4 regions of the Rhizobium sp. BK008 genome follow, and region 1 is predicted to be linked to each of the others. Evidence: predicted binding sites of a transcription regulator. Region 1 holds the regulator's gene; each other region holds the start of a gene.

Region 1 (4,525 bases):
TCGCGGCGCGCACCGCTTCGATGTCGCCGAAAGCCACCTGATCGAAACCGGGCGCCTTGGGGCCGAAGCCCTCAAGATATTTCTCCTGGCCGCCGGCGGCGATCGTCGCCAGCGTCCGGCCGTGAAAGGCGCCCTCGAAGGTGATGATATGGAAGCGCTCGGGATGACCCTTGGAATACTGATAACGGCGCGCCGTCTTGATCGCGCATTCGAGCGCCTCGGCGCCCGAATTGGTGAAGAACACCTTGTCGGCAAAGGTGGCGTCGGTCAGCCGTTTGGCCAGGCGCTCCTGGCCGGGGATCTCATAGATGTTGGAGAGATGCCAGACCTTGTCGGCCTGCTCCTTCAGCGCGCCGACCACATGCGGATTGCTGTGGCCGACCGAAGTGACGGCGACGCCGGCGCCGAAATCGAGATATCGCTCGCCGCTTTCGGTGATCAGCCACACGCCCTCGCCTCGCTCGAACCGCAACGGGGCACGAGAATAGGTGTCATAAAGCGGCGCGGCTTCAGCCATAGCGCGATCTCCCATCGATGTTATCAAGCTCCGGACTCCGGCTAAGAAAACCAGGCCCGAAAAATCAAAAATGCCGCCTTGCGGCGGCGACTGGCACTATTTCCTTTTCGCGCTGCAATGTCAACAAAACTGCGCCCTTAGCGCATGCAGCAAGCTTGTACAGCAGCATTATCCGTCCTCAACAGGCATTATTGCAGAAATGCCACGCCGGGGCAGCAAGTTGGGGAAAACTTGAAATTCGATTCATCCGGATTCATGCGACTCTTGTCACGGAGTCAGCCTCACACTAGGTTAAAGTTCAATTACTAGACTGCATGCGGCGGAACTAGTCACCAAAATTGATCAAGCGTTTCTTGTTTCGGAGCCTTCCGGGACAACGGTGAGGGATTCTGCCATCACCAACGCAAAAGGTGGAGACAGGGCATGAACTGGACAGACGAGCGGGTCGAGAAACTCAAGAAGCTCTGGGCCGAAGGACTGAGCGCCAGCCAGATCGCGGCACAACTTGGTGGCGTCAGCAGAAACGCGGTCATCGGCAAGGTGCATCGGCTGAGCCTCCCCGGCCGTGCCAAGGCCGGCGGTACCGCCAATGCCGCCCGAACGCCGAAACGCAATACTTCTGCGCCGCGCGCGCCGAACTACGCCTCACGGGTCGCCACTCGCACCGTTACCCGCCAGCAGGGCGCGACGATGCTGAAGGAAGAGATCGAGATCGAAACGATCGAGGAAATGGAATACGTGCCGAGAGGCAACGTGGTCGTTCCGATTTCCCGACGCCTCGGCCTGACGGAACTGACCGAACGCACTTGCAAGTGGCCGGTCGGCGATCCGCTGAAGGACGACTTCCACTTCTGCGGCTGCGAATCCCCCGACAATTCGCCCTATTGCAGCTATCACCAGAAGCTTGCCTACCAGCCGGTCAACGAACGCCGCCGGGCAGCAGCGCGGGCCAGCTGAGCGGGTAACATCGCCGCACATGAGAAACGGGCCGACTGGCCCGTTTTTTTGTGGTTATTGGTTCGCGCGGATGGCTGCCCCTCATCCGCCTGCCGGCACCTTCTCCCCGCTTGCGGGGCGAAGGGGATATGCCGCGACCTCTCCGTTCCCCGCTAACCTGTCGCAGGGCACGTCCCCTCGCCCCGTTTTACGGGGAGAGGGTTAGGGTGAGGGGCAGACGCTAGCTCGAGCGACGTTGTCAGCAATCAGAATGGAGGCCCTCAGGCTTCCATCGAATAACCGGCGCCGCGGACGGTGCGGATGACGTCCTGCATGTTGGAGAAATTCAGCGCCTTGCGCAGGCGGCCGACATGGACGTCGACGGTGCGTTCGTCGACATAGATATCGTGGCCCCAGACACCGTCGAGAAGCTGCGAGCGAGAGAAGACCCGGCCCGGCGACGACATCAGGAATTCCAGCAGGCGGAATTCGGTGGGGCCGAGGCGGACTTCGCGGGTCTTGCGATGGACCCGGTGGGTTTCGCGGTCGAGTTCGATATCGCCGCATTTCAGCACCGTCGACAGCACCTCGGGACGGGCGCGGCGCAGCATCGCCTTGACGCGGGCGACGAGTTCGGGGGTCGAGAAGGGCTTGACGACATAATCGTCGGCACCCGTCGAAAGCCCGCGGACGCGTTCGCTCTCTTCGCCGCGCGCCGTCAGCATGATGATCGGCAGGCGCTCGGTTTCCGGCCGCATGCGCAGGCGCCGGCAGAGTTCGATGCCGGAGACGCCAGGCAGCATCCAATCGAGGATGAGCAGATCGGGCGTGCGCTCCTGAAGCCGCATTTCGGCTTCGTCGCCACGAAGGATGGTATCGACCTCGAAGCCTTCCGCTTCGAGATTGTAGCGAAGAAGCACGCTCAGGGCTTCCTCGTCTTCAACAACTGCAACTCTCGGGATCATGCGTGTCGGTCTCCTCGCGCATGATCCCTGAACCGGGGATGGTTCAAGCAATGCATCCTGCGCAAATTCAGAATTGGCTGCGACCTCTTTGCGCGCCCCGGATGGGCGCGCACGCAAGCTTCTAGCCCGGCCGTCCGGCCCGGGCGGTTATTCGGTTACCGCGCCGACGGTGTTGGCGCTGTCGTCTTTCGGACGATCGCCTTCCGGCTGCGCACCTGTCGCCATGTAGAAGATCGTCTCGGCGATGTTGGTGGCGTGGTCGCCGATGCGCTCGATGTTCTTGGCGCAGAAGAGAAGATGCGTGCAGCTGGTGATGTTGCGCGGATCTTCCATCATGTAGGTCAGGAGTTCGCGAAACAGCGAGGTGTACATCGCGTCGATCTCGTTGTCGCGTTCGCGGATCGCGTTCGCCTTGTCGGCGGAGCGATTGGTGTAGACGTCGAGCACTTCCTTGAGCTGGACGAGCGCCAGCTCGGAGAGATGCTCGAGACCGCGGGCGAGCTTGCGGGGAACGCCGGTGCTTTGGACGGCGATGACGCGCTTGGCGGTGTTCTTGCCGAGGTCGCCGACGCGTTCGAGATCGGCGGCGATGCGGATCGAACCCATGATTTCGCGCAGGTCCGCGGCCATCGGCTGGCGGCGGGCGATGGTGACGATCGCCTTGTCGCCGATTTCGCGTTCGGCGTGATCGAGGATCACATCGTCGGAGATGACCTTCTGCGCCAGCGCGGTATCGCCGTTGACCAGCGCCCGCACGGCTTCGGCGACCATCTGCTCGGCCAGGCCGCCCATTTCGGAAATCCGCCTGGACAGGAACTTCAGATCATCATCATAGGCAGAATAAATATGTGTCGATGCCATGGGGCTTTATCCTCGAATAACGGAAAGGCTTGGTGACGGCAGGATCAGCCGAAGCGACCCATGATGTAATCCTGGGTGCGCGGATCGTCCGGATTGGTGAACATCTTGTCGGTGTCGTTCTCCTCGACGAGATTGCCGAGGTGGAACATGGCGGTGCGCTGCGAGACGCGCGCGGCCTGCTGCATGGAGTGGGTGACGATGACGATCGTGTAGTTCTCGCGCAGTTCGTGGATCAGTTCCTCGACCTTGGCGGTGGCGATCGGGTCGAGCGCCGAGCAGGGCTCGTCCATCAGGATGACCTCAGGGCTGACGGCGACGGCACGCGCAATGCAGAGGCGCTGCTGCTGACCGCCGGACAGGCCGGTGCCGGATTCATGCACGCGGTCCTTGACCTCGTTCCAGAGGCCGGCGCGCTGCAGGCTGGTCTCGACGATCTGATCGAGATCGGCCTTCGACTTGGCCAGGCCATGGATGCGCGGGCCGTAGGAGACGTTTTCGTAGATCGTCTTCGGGAACGGGTTCGGCTTCTGGAAGACCATGCCGACGCGGGCGCGAAGTTCGACGACGTCGATATCCGGATCATAGATATCGTCGGTGTCGAGCGTGATCTTGCCGGTGACGCGGCAGCCGTCGATCGTGTCGTTCATGCGGTTGAGGCTCCGCAGGAAGGTCGACTTGCCGCAGCCGGACGGGCCGATCAGGGCGGTTACGGTGTTTTCGCGGATGTTCAGGTTCACATCGAAAAGCGCGCGCTTTTCGCCGTAGTAAACCGAGACATCCTTTCCGATCATCTTATACGGGACGTTGCTCATCTTGTGATCCAGCGCCTTTTCAACTGCAGCTTCCGTCAACATGTTCATGATGTTTAACTCCGTTTACCAGCGGCGCTCGAAGCGACGACGCAAGAGGATGGCGCCCATGTTCATGACGATCAGGAACAGGAGCAGAACGATGATGGCACCCGAAGTACGCTCGACGAAGGCACGTTCGGCCTCGTTGGCCCACATATAGACCTGTACGGGCAGAGCCGTCGAGGGATCGAGCGGCGTCGTCGGCGCGTTGGCGACGAAGGCGACCATGCCGATCAGGAGCAGCGGCGCGGTTTCGCCGAGCGCATGCGCCAGGCCGATGATCGTGCCGGTGAGGATGCCGGGCATGGCGAGCGGCAGAACGTGGTGGAACACCATCTGCATCTTGGAAGCGCCGAGGCCGAGGGCTGCGGCGCGGATCGACGGCGGCACGGCGC
Region 2 (4,525 bases), on a different contig from region 1:
TCCCGAAATCCGTTGACCACGTCGAGGGCAGACTCCACCTCGCTCAAGGCAGGGCCCAGCCGATCCAATAGACCCTTGCCCGCTTCGGTGGGGACGACGCTGCGCGTCGTGCGGTTGAGCAGCCGAACACCGAGCTCGGCCTCCAGGCGTCGCACCGCTTCGCTGAGGAAGGAGGCGCTGCCGCCGCTGGCGCGCGCGCCCTCGCGAAAACCGCCGGCCCGCGCCACGGCAACGAACGCATTCAGATCACCCAGGTCGACTTTCATTGTTCGCCACTCCGCACAACCCGTGCGGTTTGTACCTGATTATCCCACGCGTCGACAGCGCCTATCTTGGTGTCATCTCTTGAAAGGAGTGAGACCATGTCCATTATCGATCAGGCCGGCAGTTTCAATCTCGGCGGTCGCAGCGTGAAGCGGCTCGGCTACGGCGCCATGCAGCTTGCCGGCCCCGGCGTGTTCGGCCCGCCCAGGAATCATGGCGCGGCCCTGGCCGTGCTGCGCGAGGCGGTGGAAAGCGGCGTCAATCACATCGACACCAGCGACTTCTATGGCCCGCACGTCACCAACCAGATCATCCGTGAAGCGCTCCATCCCTATCGCGACGATCTCGTCATCGTCACCAAGATCGGCGCCCGCCGCGGCACGGACGGATCATGGATTCCGGCGTTCTCGCGGGAGGAACTGACGCAGGCAGTCCACGACAATCTCCGCAATCTCGGCCTCGATGTGCTTGATGTCGTCAATCTCAGGATCATGTTCGACGTGCACGGCCCAGCCGAAGGGTCGATCGAAGCACCGCTGACGGTCCTCGCCGACCTGCAGCGGCAAGGTCTGGTTCGTCACGTCGGGCTGAGCAACGCCACATCGAGGCAGATCGCCGAGGGCCGCCGGATCACCCAGATCGTCTGCGTGCAGAACCAATACAATCTGGCGTATCGGGCCGACGACGAGCTGATCGACGATCTCGCCCGCGAAGGCACCGCCTACGTGCCGTTCTTCCCGCTCGGCGGGTTCACCCCGCTGCAGTCGTCCACCCTGTCCGATGTCGCCGCCCGCCTTGATGCCACGCCCATGCAGGTGGCGCTCGCCTGGCTGCTGCGTCGCGCGGAAAACATCCTGCTGATCCCGGGCACCTCGTCCGTCGGCCATCTCAGGGAGAACCTCGCCACCGCCAGCCTCGCACTGCCGGATGACGCCGTCTGGGAATTGAACCGCATGGCTGATATCGCCGCCTGACGGTTATCGCAAGATCGCAGCTGATCCCCGATCGCTACGCCACGCTATTGCATGGCGTAGCGGCACAATTCTGGGCCGCCGATTGCGGCCCCACTTCAATAGCGCTCCGGCACGAGCATTTCAGCCGGAACCGGCGCCCTATTGTAATCGGCGTGACGGATGCGGTCCGGCAACTGGATCTCCGGTTTCGGAACATCCTCGTAAGGGATCTGCTCGAGAAGATGGGCGATGCAGTTCAACCGCGCCCGTTTCTTATCCACGGCCTGCACCACCCACCAGGGTGCATCCTTGGTGTGCGTGCGCGCCAGCATCTCTTCCTTGGCCTTGGTATATTCCTCCCAATGGACACGGCTCTCCATATCCATCGGCGAGAGCTTCCACTGCTTCAGCGGATCGTGGATGCGCATCTTGAAGCGGAATTCCTGCTCTTCGTCGGTGATCGAAAACCAGTACTTGATCAGCACGATCCCGGAACGGACCAGCATCCGCTCGAATTCAGGCACCGAGCGGAAGAATTCCTCGAGTTCATCAGGGGTGCAGAACCCCATGACGCGCTCGACACCGGCGCGATTGTACCAGCTTCGGTCGAAGAGCACCATTTCACCGGCTGTCGGAAGATGCGGGACATAACGCTGGAAATACCATTGATGCCGCTCCCGCTCGGTCGGGGCGGGCAGCGCGACCGTCCGGCATACGCGAGGATTAAGCCGCTGGGTCACGCGCTTGATCGCGCCTCCCTTGCCGGCCGAATCCCGACCTTCAAACAGTACCACCACTTTCAGCTTCTTATGCTGAACCCAGTCCTGCAGCCGCACCAGTTCATGCTGAAGCCGGAAAAGCTCCCGGAAGTAGATCTTTCGCTCGAGCGTCTGCTCCGCCGGTTCCGACATTCCTTTGGCGACCAGATCGTCCAGCCGGTCTTCCTCCATCTGCATTTCCAGCTCCTCATCGAAGCTGTCGGCGATTTCGGCCTTGATCCGGTTGAGCTGGTCCTGATGTGATTGCGACATGGCCTTTTCCTTTTGCTTCTTTTGACAGGAGCATGTCAGTGCGAAGTTTGTGTGACGACCACTTCGCGAAGACCAAAACGGCTACTTGCCTCTCTCGTTCCACGCACTCGATAGAAACAGGTGCCGAGTGGGATCAGTGCGTCTACAGCTGCCCTGCTCGGTACTGGTCGACAAGGTTCCGGCAGGCGCGGATCGTCAGGGCCATGACGGTGAGCGTCGTGCCGGCGATGCCGCTGCCGGGAAAGGCGCTGGCATCGGTGACGATCAGGTTCGGCGCATCCCACACCTGGTTGTAGGGATTGAGCACCGAAGCCTCCGGGGTTTCGCCCATGCGCGCGGCGCCCGTCTCATGAATGGCCGCGCCCATGCACATGGTCTTGCGGAACCATGTGCGGAACATGAAACGGCTGAAGGCATCGGCTTCGGGAAAGGCGCCTTTGCCCATCTCCTTGAGGCCGGTGGGCGAACCAATGAATTCGAGGTCGCCGCCGACCTCCTTGATCATGGCAATCAGCGTTTCTTCCTGCCTTTTGAGCAGCGCCTGCTCCTCCTCCTGCATGACGCAGCGGATATGCGGCACGGGAATGTTCCAGGCATCCCTGCGCTTGGCGTCGAGCGTGATGCGATTGTCGGCATAGGGCAGCATTCGGCCGAAACCAAAGAAGGCGAGACGCGCATCTGCGTCCGCGGAGACCGGCGCCCGGCCGACGCTTCCCTGGTAGTCGAAATCGCCGCGGGCGGCGTCGCCCTCGCCGAAGCGGGGAATGAAGATCCCGCCCGACGGATTGTAGAACGGGTCGGTCGGCGCGGACTCGTCCGTCGCCCAACCCTTGGCCTTCGAAAAGGAGCCGAACGCGAGACACGGAAGCTGATCCATGAAATAGCGGCCGAGGGCGCCCGAACCGTTGCCAAGCCCGCCCGGATGTTTCGCCGAAGCCGAATTCAACAGCAATCGCACGCTCTCTATCGGCGAGGCCGAAAGCACAACCATCGCAGCCCGCGCGGTCGATACTTCGCCCGTATTGCGATCGATGAACTCCGCGCCGGTGGCGCGGCCCGTCTTCTCATCCGTGGTGATGCGACGAACGACGGCGTCGTAGCGGACGCTCAGCTGGCCGGTCGCCTTTGCTTCGCGCAGCGGTCGCGGCATGCGGTCGGCATCGGGCGCGATATAACGCCAGGAGACGACGTTCCGCTCCGGCCAGCGGCTTTCCACCGCCTGCTTAAAGGTCTGTTCGGCCGGCGTCAGGCTGGCCGGCTTCGCATAGACGCCGTCCGGCAGTGTCGCCACATTGTCCTTGTTGCCGTAGAGCCCGAGATAGCCCTCAACCTCGTCGTAGAAAGGCGTCAGCTCTTCATAGGAGACCGGCCAGTCGATGCCCTTTCCCGTGCGCGAGCGGAGCTTGAAATCGTCGTCGGTCCAGCGCAGCAGCACCCGGCCGAAACTGTGGAGGCGCCCGCCGCCCTGGCGGCCGCGGATCCACAGGAAGGGCGCGCCCTTCGGCGTCGTATAGGGGTTCTTGCGGTCGTTGACGAAGAAATGGCTGAAACGCTCGGTGAAAAACGCCGCACGCGCCTGGATCGGCTGGCCCTTGAGAGTGGCGCGCGCGCGCTCCCAGATATTGATGCTGCTTGCCGGCGCCTTCTTGCGGGCGGGATCGAAATCCTTCGGCCCGACGGCGGGACCGGCCTCGAGCAGCAGCACCGACAGTCCTTGGGCCGTCAGTTCTTTGACCGCAAATGAACCCGCGGCGCCGGAGCCGATCACCAGCGCATCATAGACGATCTCAGCCATGTCTTTTCAAATCCTGTCCTGGAGGCAATCCTCAAAACGGCGCGAAACGCGCCCGGAATTGCGGGAAAACAAAGGGACGGCACATCACAGCCGCGATCCATCGGCGCCGAAGAGGGACGCCTTGGCGATATCGAGCCCGGGAGCCAGAGCATCACCGGGCTCAAGGGTCACGTCGCCCATCAGCCGGAGCGAGAGGCTTTGGTCTGCCCAGTCGAACCAGACAACAGCATCCGGGCCCATCGGCTCGACCACAGAAACGCGGCCGGGAATGGTGGGCAGGCCACTGGTGAACCCATCGAGCACAAGGTGTTCCGGGCGAAAGCCGAGTGTAGCCGGGCCGTCCGCCGCAACGGCACGGAAAGAATAACCGGAAAGATCGATGGTCAGCCCGTTACCCCGGAAGACCGGCGCCCCGACGCTGCGCTCGATCCGGCCCTCGATAAAATTCATCGCCGGAGCGCCGATGAAACCGGCAACGAACA
Region 3 (4,525 bases), on a different contig from region 1:
GGCACTCAAACCCTTCACCTTACGGCGATTTAACCGGCCGAGCCTTTGCAAGCCTCTTGTTTGCAATGGGCGAAAGCCTCATATTATCCGCAGGCATGCTGGAGCTCCGCAGCGGCGCCCGGGTCGAAAACCCCGACACCGTATTTCCATCGGAGCTTGTAAGAGGAAACTATGGCTGATCTTCGTAACTATCAAAGCCGCGCTCAGACCGGCGAGATGATTGATCAAGGCCTGCGCGCTTATATGCTCAAGGTCTACAACCTGATGGCGCTGGGTCTGGCGATCACCGGTGTGGCCGCATATCTGTCGTTCCAATTCGCCTTCGCCAATGGCGAGCTGACCGCTTTCGGTCAGGCGATCTATGTGAGCCCGCTGAAGTGGGTGGTCATTCTGGCGCCGCTGGCTCTGGTGTTCTTCCTGAGCTTCCGGATTCACACCATGACGGTGGCCGCCGCCCAGACGACCTTTGCGGTCTACGCCGCGCTCGTCGGCCTGTCGCTCTCGTCGATCTTCCTGATCTACACCGGCCAGAGCGTGGTTCAGACCTTCTTCGTCACCGCCGCCTCCTTCGGCGCGCTGTCGCTTTACGGCTACACGACGAAGCGTGACCTGTCGGCGATGGGCTCGTTCCTGATCATGGGTCTGTTCGGCCTGATCATCGCTTCGCTTGTTAACATCTTCCTGGCTTCGTCGGCTGTGCAGTTCGCGATCTCCGTGGTCGGCGTTCTGATCTTCGCAGGCCTCACCGCCTACGATACGCAGCGGATCAAGGAACTGTACCTGGAAGCCGATGACGTTGCCGTGGCCGGCCGCAAGGCGATCATGGGTGCGCTGACGCTCTATCTCGACTTCATCAACCTCTTCATGTTCCTGCTGCAGTTCATGGGCAATCGTAAATAAGCAGGGCAGACTGAGATCGAAAAGGCGGCTTCGGCCGCCTTTTTTGTTGCGCAGGCTTTCGCGGAGTGGTTTTAGGAAACCTTCCTTTTCCCCGATGGATGCCGCCGAAATGTCATTCCGCCTGCGCGATGCCTCCCAAGCCGATATCCCCTCCATTGCCGATATCTATCGCGAATCCGTCCTGAACGGCGTCGCGAGCTACGAGATCGTGCCGCCTTCCGAGGCCGAGATGGCGCGGCGTTTTTCGACGATCGTCAGCCAGCAATATCCCTACATCGCGGCCATCGGCACGGACGGAACCCTGCTCGGCTACGCCTATGCTTCGGCTTTTCGCACGCGTCCGGCCTATCGCTGGATGGTCGAGGACTCGATCTATCTCGCGCCTGAGGCCCGCGGCCGGGGCATCGGCAAGGCGTTGCTTGCCGAGCTGATCGAGCGCTGCACCGGCCTCGGCTTTCGGCAGATGACGGCCGTCATCGGCGGCGCCAGCCCCGCCTCGATCGCGCTTCACAGGAAGGCCGGCTTCGAGGAGGTCGGTCTGATGCGGGGCACCGGCTATAAGCACGGCCGCTGGCTGGATACGATGTTGATGCAGCGTGGCCTCGGCGAGGGGATGACGACCGATCCGGATCCGTCCGCCTATCCCGGCACGCTGTTTACCGGTTGATGCGGCTTATTTGTCGACCAGCTTCAGGGCCTTGTCGAACACCTTCAGCACCTGGTTCAGCTCGTGACCGCGCTTCAGGATCGTGCCGTGGACGTTGATGACGGAATAGGCGCCCTGCTTGGCGGCGAGCTTCGGGTTTTTCTCGATGCGGAAGAGCGGCATTTCGCCGGAACGCTTGAAGACGGAAAAGACCGCCCTGTCCTTCAGGTGATCAATGGCGTAGTCGCGCCATTCACCGTCACCGACCATGCGGCCGTAGATCCAGAGGATCGCGTCCAGTTCGCGCCGGTGGAAGGTCACCGGAAGCGGGTCCTTGCTTTGCTTGTATTCCCTGAGATCGACGACGACTGAGGAACTATTGTCGACGGAGCGGCTTTCGCCGTGTCGCAAATCCGGCTGATCTGTCATCAGTCTCCCAAGGCCTCCGCATGTGACAGGAGAGTGACAGTTTGCCCGAGCCGCCGCAAATTGCAAGAGCGCCAGCCGTCACATTCGGCCGCACCACAGCGCCGCGCGTCTCTCGCGCAAAGACGCTGCAGCACTTTGAATCTGCGCATCATGCCTTCTAAAAGTTGGGTCCGAATTCGGAAAGCATGATGTCCTGGATAGGCTCACGCTTTCTCCGCAGCGCCGCATTTCAGTCAAAACAGCGCCTCATTTGCAGGAGATTTATGAATTCCAGTTTGGCGCCAGCGCGCCAAAGGGCCCGGCGGAGCGTATCGACCTTAACCCCAGCCCCGAATACGCTCGGCCGGGCCGCCCCAGCACTTCATCTACTACCGGATGAAATCTCAGATATTTTTGCCAGCCATGACAACGGTCGCGCCGAGGATCGCAGCCGGATCGCCGTCTGCGGTCGCCGATTGCAGCAGGATCGCGCAGCCCTCGAGCTGCGGCCGCTGCAACACGCTGGCCGGCAGCGTCAGACTGGTTGCCTTGCCGTCCCACATGCCGATGGTTTCGACATTGGTGACGCTGTGCAGGTAGGAAAGCTTCCGGCCGCTGTTCTCGCCCTTTTCGACGTCGATGGTCTTTTCCTTGTCGAAATAGACCATCACGACATTGGCCTTGCCCTGTCCCGCACCGATCTTGATCTCCAGCTCGTCGCCGCGCATCGCGGCGTTGATCGGAACGGTCAGCCCGTTGCCTTCGCTGCTGTAGGTGTCGATCTTGCTGTTGATGCCGTTGAGATCGGCGCCGGCCAGATGGCCGCGTCCGTTGACGATCGCCTGCGGCGTGTAGACGTTGCTGCGGCCCATCGTTCTGGCATAGCCATATTGCCGTTCGGTGTTTTCCTTGGAGCTCAGCGTATCGGCCCAGCCGAGATAATTCCAGTAATCGACATGATAGGCGAGCGCGATGACATCGCCCTGATTCACCAGCGTGCGGAAAGCCGCATCAGCCGGAGGACAGGAGGAGCAGCCCTGCGCCGTGAAGAGTTCAACGACACCTTTCGGCGTGCCGTCTTCGGCCTGCAGCGGGCCTGACAGAACAACGCCAGCGATCAGCGGAATCAAAAAACGGGGGGACATTCACCTGCACCTCTTTTTCAGCGCCGACAGCGTGTTGGAACCGCAGGCCCTGACATATGAACGTACGAATAATCCTTCCGGGTCCAAACGAAAAGTCACGAACGGGTGAGACGGAGCTCCACCGGAACTTGCGGAAAACAAATCATCGTGAGCCCGTCCGAATACTGTCGCCACACAGAAAAGCCGCCGGAAACTGCTCTCCGGCGGCCATTATCAATCAAGTCTCCTAAATCCGGATGAATCTGAATCCGGATCTATATCAAAGAAGAAGAGCATGATGTCGTCCGAAAACCGCTCACACTTTTCGGCATCATGCTCTGAAAATCAGGCAGCGAGATCGCGCAGAACCGTCTGCAGGATGCCGCCATTGTTGAGGTAGATCACTTCGTCGAGCGTATCGACGCGCGACAGCAGCGGAACCTCCTTCACGGTGCCGTCGCCATAAGTGATCTTGGCGATCTTCTTCTCGCGCGGCTTGATCTTTTCCAGACCTTCGATGGTGACGAGTTCATCACCCTTGAGGCCGAGGCTCTGCCAGGTCGTGCCCTCTTCGAAGACGAAGGGAATGATACCCATGCCGACCAGGTTCGAACGATGGATGCGCTCGAAGGACTGGGCGATCACCGCCTTGACGCCGAGCAGGTTGGTGCCCTTGGCAGCCCAGTCGCGCGAAGAGCCGTTGCCATATTCGACACCGGCGAAGATGACCAGCGGCACGCCTTCCTGCTTGTACTGCATCGCCGCGTCGTAGATCGAGGTTTCGTCCTTCGACGGATAGTGGATGGTGTAACCGCCTTCCTTGCCGTTCGGGCCGAGCATGTGGTTGCGGATGCGGATATTGGCAAAGGTGCCGCGCATCATCACTTCATGGTTGCCGCGGCGCGTGCCGTACTGATTGAAGTCGGCAACGGCGACGTCGTGACCGAGCAGATAGGCGCCTGCCGGCGATGCCGCCTTGATCGAACCGGCCGGCGAGATGTGGTCGGTGGTGATCTTGTCGCCGAACAGGCCAAGCACGCGGGCGCCCTTGATGTCGGAAACGCCGGTGCCCTTCTTGCCCATGCCGACGAAGTAAGGCGGGTTCTGGACATAGGTCGAATTGTCGTCCCAGGCATAGGTCTGGCCCGGCGGAACCTGGACGGCTTGCCAGTTGACGTCGCCCTTGAAGACGTCGGCATATTTGCTTTCGTAGAGTTCGCGCGTCACGTATTTCAGGATGAACTCCTGGACCTCCTTCGAGGTCGGCCAGATGTCCTTCAGGTAAACGGGATTACCGTTCTGGTCCTCGCCGATCGGCTCCTTGGTCAGATCCTTCTGCACCGTACCGGCCAGCGCATAAGCGACGACGAGCGGCGGAGAGGCCAGATAGTTCGCCTGTACGTCGGGCGAGATACGGCCTTCGAAGTTGCGGTTGCCGGAGAGAACG
Region 4 (4,525 bases), on a different contig from region 1:
TCGCCTTCGGGAGCGTGATGCTCTCCACCTCGTCGGCGAGAATGAAGGGTGCATGCAGCAGGCTGAGCGGCACGTAATCGGAGGAAAGCACGTCGAGTACGCCCATTTCGGCAAGATCGCGGGCAGCGATGTTGCCGGAGTGGGATTTGCCGCGCACGATGTTCGGCGCCCCCATCAGCACGCTCATGCCATGTCCGTGCGATGCCCGGGCGGCATCGAAGCTGGTCGGGAATTCGGCCAGGCGCACGCCGTTGTCGATCGCCTCGTCGACGTGGGAGAGTGTGGCGTCGTCATGGCTTGCCACGGTGATGCCGCGCTCGGCGCAGACCTTGGCGATGGCGTTGCGGTGCGGCGTCGAATTGCGGGCCGATTCCGCCTGGCGCTTGGCGACGAAACGGGCGAAGGCCTCGTCGCTCAGGCCGCGCTTCTTCTGGTAGTAGAAGATATATTGGTCCATCGTCTGGAACTGACGCTGGCCGGGCGCATGATCCATCAGCGAAACGAGCCGCACATGCCGGTCGTTTTCGAAATCGGCGAAATGTTCGAGCACATTGTCGGCCGAGACCTCGCAGCGCAGGTGGAGCAGGTGCTCGGCGCGCAGCCTGCCCTCCTTCTCCGCCGACTGGATGGCATCGGCCATCTCACGCATCTCGCCATGTTCGAAGCCGCCGTCCTCATCCGCACCCATGCGCAGGCAGTCGAACACCGTGGTGATGCCCGAGGTGACGATCTGGGCGTCGTGCGCCTGGACTGCGGCGGTCTTGTTCCAGCGTATGCCGGGACGCGGCTGATAATGGCCTTCGAGATGATCGGTGTGCAGCTCGACGAGGCCGGGAATGACGTAGTCGCCTTCGAAATCTTCGCCGGCTACCGAGCTGCCCTCGGAGATATCGGCGATCTTGCCGTCGCGAATGAGGATCGATCCTGAGAGGATGTCATCCTCGAGAACGATGCGGGCATTGGAAAACACGGTCTCTTTGCTCATCTCGTCAGGTCTTTCAGCGTTTGGCGCCGGCAAGCGGCAGCCAGGAATGAACTTTGAACGGGGCACCGCGCGTCTCCTCGGTGAAGACGGCAAGGCCGGAAATTGGAAGCGGACGGCCGGTGAAATCGGCAAAACGCTCGGTCAGAATCGCTTTCATAACCGCGGCGCGCGCTTCGGGCACCTGGCCGGTCAGCGTCATGTGAAAGCCGAAATCCTCCATGACGTAGGGATAACCCCAGCGCTGCAGATGGGCGCGCTGGCTGTCGCTGAGCTTATCCGGGTTGCGCCGCGCCATATCGGCCTCGGAAAGCGCGGCACGGAACGGTTCGAACGACCTTACCACCTTCGCGGCGAAATCCTGAAGAGGTTGATGAAGAGAACCGGGAACGAGGGCAAAAAAACGGCCGAGCTGGCCGAGCACGAGTTCCGGAATCTCGAAGGCTGGCGTGCGCTGGGCAAAATCCTCGGCAACCCCCAGGAGATCCTTCTCGGTGACGGAGGCAGCGAGCGAAAACGGCGCCTTGATCGTGGCGTGAAAGCCGTAGCGGCGCGGGTCGGTGGTCAGCTCGAACTGCTCTGCCGCACCCAGTCGCTCATGGTCCGGTGCCGGATAGGTCTCGCCCGTGAAAGCGTCGCGGCCGAGCCAGAGCGAGGCCGCGCCGGTCAGGGGATGATCCTTCGGCGGCGAGAAATAGAGAGCGTAGCGCAAGGCTTTTATCCTGGGGATCTTCGAAACGGGGGAGCGCAATGTGCAGTGATTTGGCGGCGAACCGCAAGCAGGCTCCGGCTAAAAGATTTCCGTGACAGAATGATGATGGCGGCAGCGCCGCCGCCGCCTTTGATGGGTGGATCAGTGGGTTTTTGTGCCCATCAGCCGGTGGCGCAGCGCGTTCGAGGCCGTGTCGAAAAGGAAGACGACGATCAGGATCAGGATGACCATATAGGCGACATTTTCCCAGTTGGCGTTGGTGCGCATGGCCTCCCAGAGTTTGAGGCCGATGCCGCCGGCGCCGACAGCGCCGATGATGGTCGCGCCGCGCACGTTTGATTCCCACTGGTAGAGCGTCTGGCTGACGATGACCGGAACGATCTGCGGCATAATGCCGTAACGATGAACGAGCACCGTCTGAGCGCCGGTCGATTTGATGCCCTCCCGCGGCTTGTTGTCGATATTCTCCAATCCTTCGGAATAGAGCTTGCCGAGCGTGCCGGTCTCGGTGAGGAAGATCGCGCCGCTGCCGGCAAGCGGGCCGGGGCCGAAAGCGCGCGTCAGGAACAACGCCCAGATCAGCATGTCGACCGAGCGCAGGAAATCGAAGAAGCGTTTCAGGATCTGGTTCAGCAGCCGGTTCGGCGTGATGTTGCGCGCTGCCATGAAGGCGAGCGGAAAGGCGGTAAGCGAGCCGAGCAGCGTTCCGAGGAACGCCATGACGATCGTCTGGAAAAGCTTCGTCCAGACGTCGCCGTGCTGCCATTCGCTGTTGTTCCAGATATCGTCGAAGGCGAGCGACAGGTTGGACTGGTCGGGCTTGATGCGCGGACCGGAGACGATGAGGCTGACGACTTCGCCGACCGGCTTGTCGAAGAAGGAGGATTGCGTGTCGAAGATGAAATTCGCCCAGCCGATGAAACGCTTGCGGATCTTCACCCGGTCGACGGATATGCTGACATTGCCGGCAAAGCCGAGATCGGCCAGCACGTTGTCGTCATAGACCGTCATCCAGCCGGGCACCGGTCCGACGACTTTCGGCGCACCGCTGGAAAGCTCAATCGGGACGCTGACGCCATGCGCGGTGACGATCGTCTCGCTCTTCGAGACAGTGACGCTGCGGCTGGTGCCGCTGATCGAAACGCTGATGCTGCCGTCGGGATTGTTGACCAGCCAATCCGGATGCGGATTGTCGCCGAGCGGCGAGAAACGCGGATAACGCACCTCGATCGAGCCGTCGTCCTGAATGCGGAGTTCCGGCTGGACGTCGTAGCTCACCCATTGGCTGAGATAGATGCCGACGCGCTCCCAATGCGCTTCGGCAAAGAGCTTGGACAGGTCGAAGAACCAGGCGGCGTAGAGGCCGTAGAGCAGCGTCGCCATAAGGATCATCAGCCCACCGAAACGCTGGCGGAACGAGCGATGGAAATATTCCGGATAGCGCGTCTCTATCTCGTGCATGCGGTTTGCGTCGATCACCGTCATGGCGGCCTCAATGTTGCAGGAGGAAGGCGTGCTCGCCGACAAGGCGGCGGCGCAGCCAGGCGGAGAACTGGTCGACGGCGACGATCGTCACGAACAGCAGGAGGACGAGCGCCATCGTCTTGGCGCCGAATCCCCGCGAGATCGAAAGCTTCAGCTCCTCGCCGATGCCGCCGCCGCCGACGGCGCCGATGATGGTCGAGGCGCGCACGTTGATCTCGAGGCGTAAGAGCGCGTAGGAGGTGAAATTCGGCAGCACCTGCGGCAGGGCGGCGAAGCGTACGCGCTCCCACCAGTTGGCGCCGACGGCTTTCATGCCCTCATCGGGCTTCATGTCGATATTCTCGGCCACTTCGTAGAAAAGTTTGCCGAGTGCGCCGACCGTGTGCAGGCTGATGGCAATGATGGCGGCGACCGGTCCGATCGACAGGATCGCCGAAAACAGCCCGGCAATGACGATCTCGGGGAAGGCGCGCAGGAACTCCATCAGCCGCTTGGAGAAGATGCGCAGCGGCCATGAATTCGTCAGGTTGCGGGCAGCAAAGAAGCTCAAGGGAACGGCGAAGACGAAACCGATGATCGTCGAGATCAGCGCCACGTTGATGGTGACGATCATCAGTTCGAAATATTCGGGAATGTAGAAGGCGCCCCAGACGTAGACGCGGCCCTTGTCGAAATTGAATTCCTCGCCGCCCTTGTCGTTGACGCTCGCAATGTCGAACAATGCCCGCCAGACATCATGCCAATCCTTGGGGATGAGCCAGCTCAGGAAGTCGAAGAGATGCGGCAGGCGGTCGAAGAAATGGCCGGCGTTGCTCTCGTCAGCGAAACGGACGGAGCTGACGAAAGCCGCAATCAGAATGACCAGGCCGAGGATGGTGTAGAAGCGCCGTTTGGCGACCATGCGGTCCCAGGCGGTGCCGATGTCCTTGGTGCTCTGCATCTGCGGCTGTGTGTCGGCAATGGTCATCAAGGCCTCGTCCGGTTACAAGGGCGGCCGTTCCCGGCCGCCCGCATTCAAGGATCCGATCAGCCGCCGATGGCAGCTTTGCGGACTTCAACGACAGCGTTGTAGAAGTCGTGCTTGACGGGCGAGTAGCCCTGGTAGTCGCCGCCTTCGACGGCGGTAAAGCACTTGTGATCCTTGGCCGGCAGAGCCGTGAAGAAGGCTGCAAGCTTCGTCTGCCACTCCTGACCGAGAGCGTTGCGAACGACGAGCGGGCCGTTCGGGATCAGCGGCGAACGCCAGACTTCGACCAGCTTGTTCGGATCGACGGCGCCCTTGTCGACTTCCTTGCGGAAGGTGCCGGAGGTGTAGCCGTCCTTGAAATCGCCGATGCCCGACGAGT

Evidence for each region. Region 1 encodes PhoB, which activates phosphate uptake and scavenging genes when phosphate is short. Its sites were predicted from a motif close to TGTCATNNANCTGTCAT; they were not measured.
Region 2: the regulator PhoB is predicted to act here: its motif matches at 2,270-2,286, upstream of ppk2 (polyphosphate kinase 2).
Region 3: the regulator PhoB is predicted to act here: its motif matches at 1,998-2,014, upstream of FHT69_RS21720 (DUF2794 domain-containing protein).
Region 4: the regulator PhoB is predicted to act here: its motif matches at 1,786-1,802, upstream of FHT69_RS30940 (DUF1045 domain-containing protein).

Annotation. Positions count from the first base shown of each region.
Region 1 is NZ_JACIFK010000007.1:305,268-309,792, reverse strand. Features, by position in the region: gene FHT69_RS25650 (aspartate aminotransferase family protein) at 1-517, opposite strand, end outside; gene FHT69_RS25645 (GcrA family cell cycle regulator) at 941-1,474, shown strand; gene phoB (phosphate regulon transcriptional regulator PhoB) at 1,735-2,418, opposite strand; gene phoU (phosphate signaling complex protein PhoU) at 2,566-3,279, opposite strand; gene pstB (phosphate ABC transporter ATP-binding protein PstB) at 3,324-4,139, opposite strand; gene pstA (phosphate ABC transporter permease PstA) at 4,155-4,525, opposite strand, start outside.
Region 2 is NZ_JACIFK010000003.1:425,587-430,111, reverse strand. Features, by position in the region: gene FHT69_RS16720 (LysR family transcriptional regulator) at 1-266, opposite strand, end outside; gene FHT69_RS16715 (aldo/keto reductase family oxidoreductase) at 363-1,238, shown strand; gene ppk2 (polyphosphate kinase 2) at 1,334-2,248, opposite strand; gene FHT69_RS16705 (GMC oxidoreductase) at 2,391-4,043, opposite strand; gene FHT69_RS16700 (ABC transporter ATP-binding protein) at 4,128-4,525, opposite strand, start outside.
Region 3 is NZ_JACIFK010000005.1:291,910-296,434, reverse strand. Features, by position in the region: gene FHT69_RS21730 (Bax inhibitor-1/YccA family protein) at 172-900, shown strand; gene FHT69_RS21725 (GNAT family N-acetyltransferase) at 1,010-1,567, shown strand; gene FHT69_RS21720 (DUF2794 domain-containing protein) at 1,574-1,975, opposite strand; gene FHT69_RS21715 (DUF1223 domain-containing protein) at 2,359-3,099, opposite strand; gene acnA (aconitate hydratase AcnA) at 3,424-4,525, opposite strand, start outside.
Region 4 is NZ_JACIFK010000011.1:104,980-109,504, forward strand. Features, by position in the region: gene FHT69_RS30935 (alpha-D-ribose 1-methylphosphonate 5-triphosphate diphosphatase) at 1-985, opposite strand, end outside; gene FHT69_RS30940 (DUF1045 domain-containing protein) at 999-1,694, opposite strand; gene phnE (phosphonate ABC transporter, permease protein PhnE) at 1,836-3,179, opposite strand; gene phnE (phosphonate ABC transporter, permease protein PhnE) at 3,187-4,146, opposite strand; gene phnD (phosphonate ABC transporter substrate-binding protein) at 4,206-4,525, opposite strand, start outside.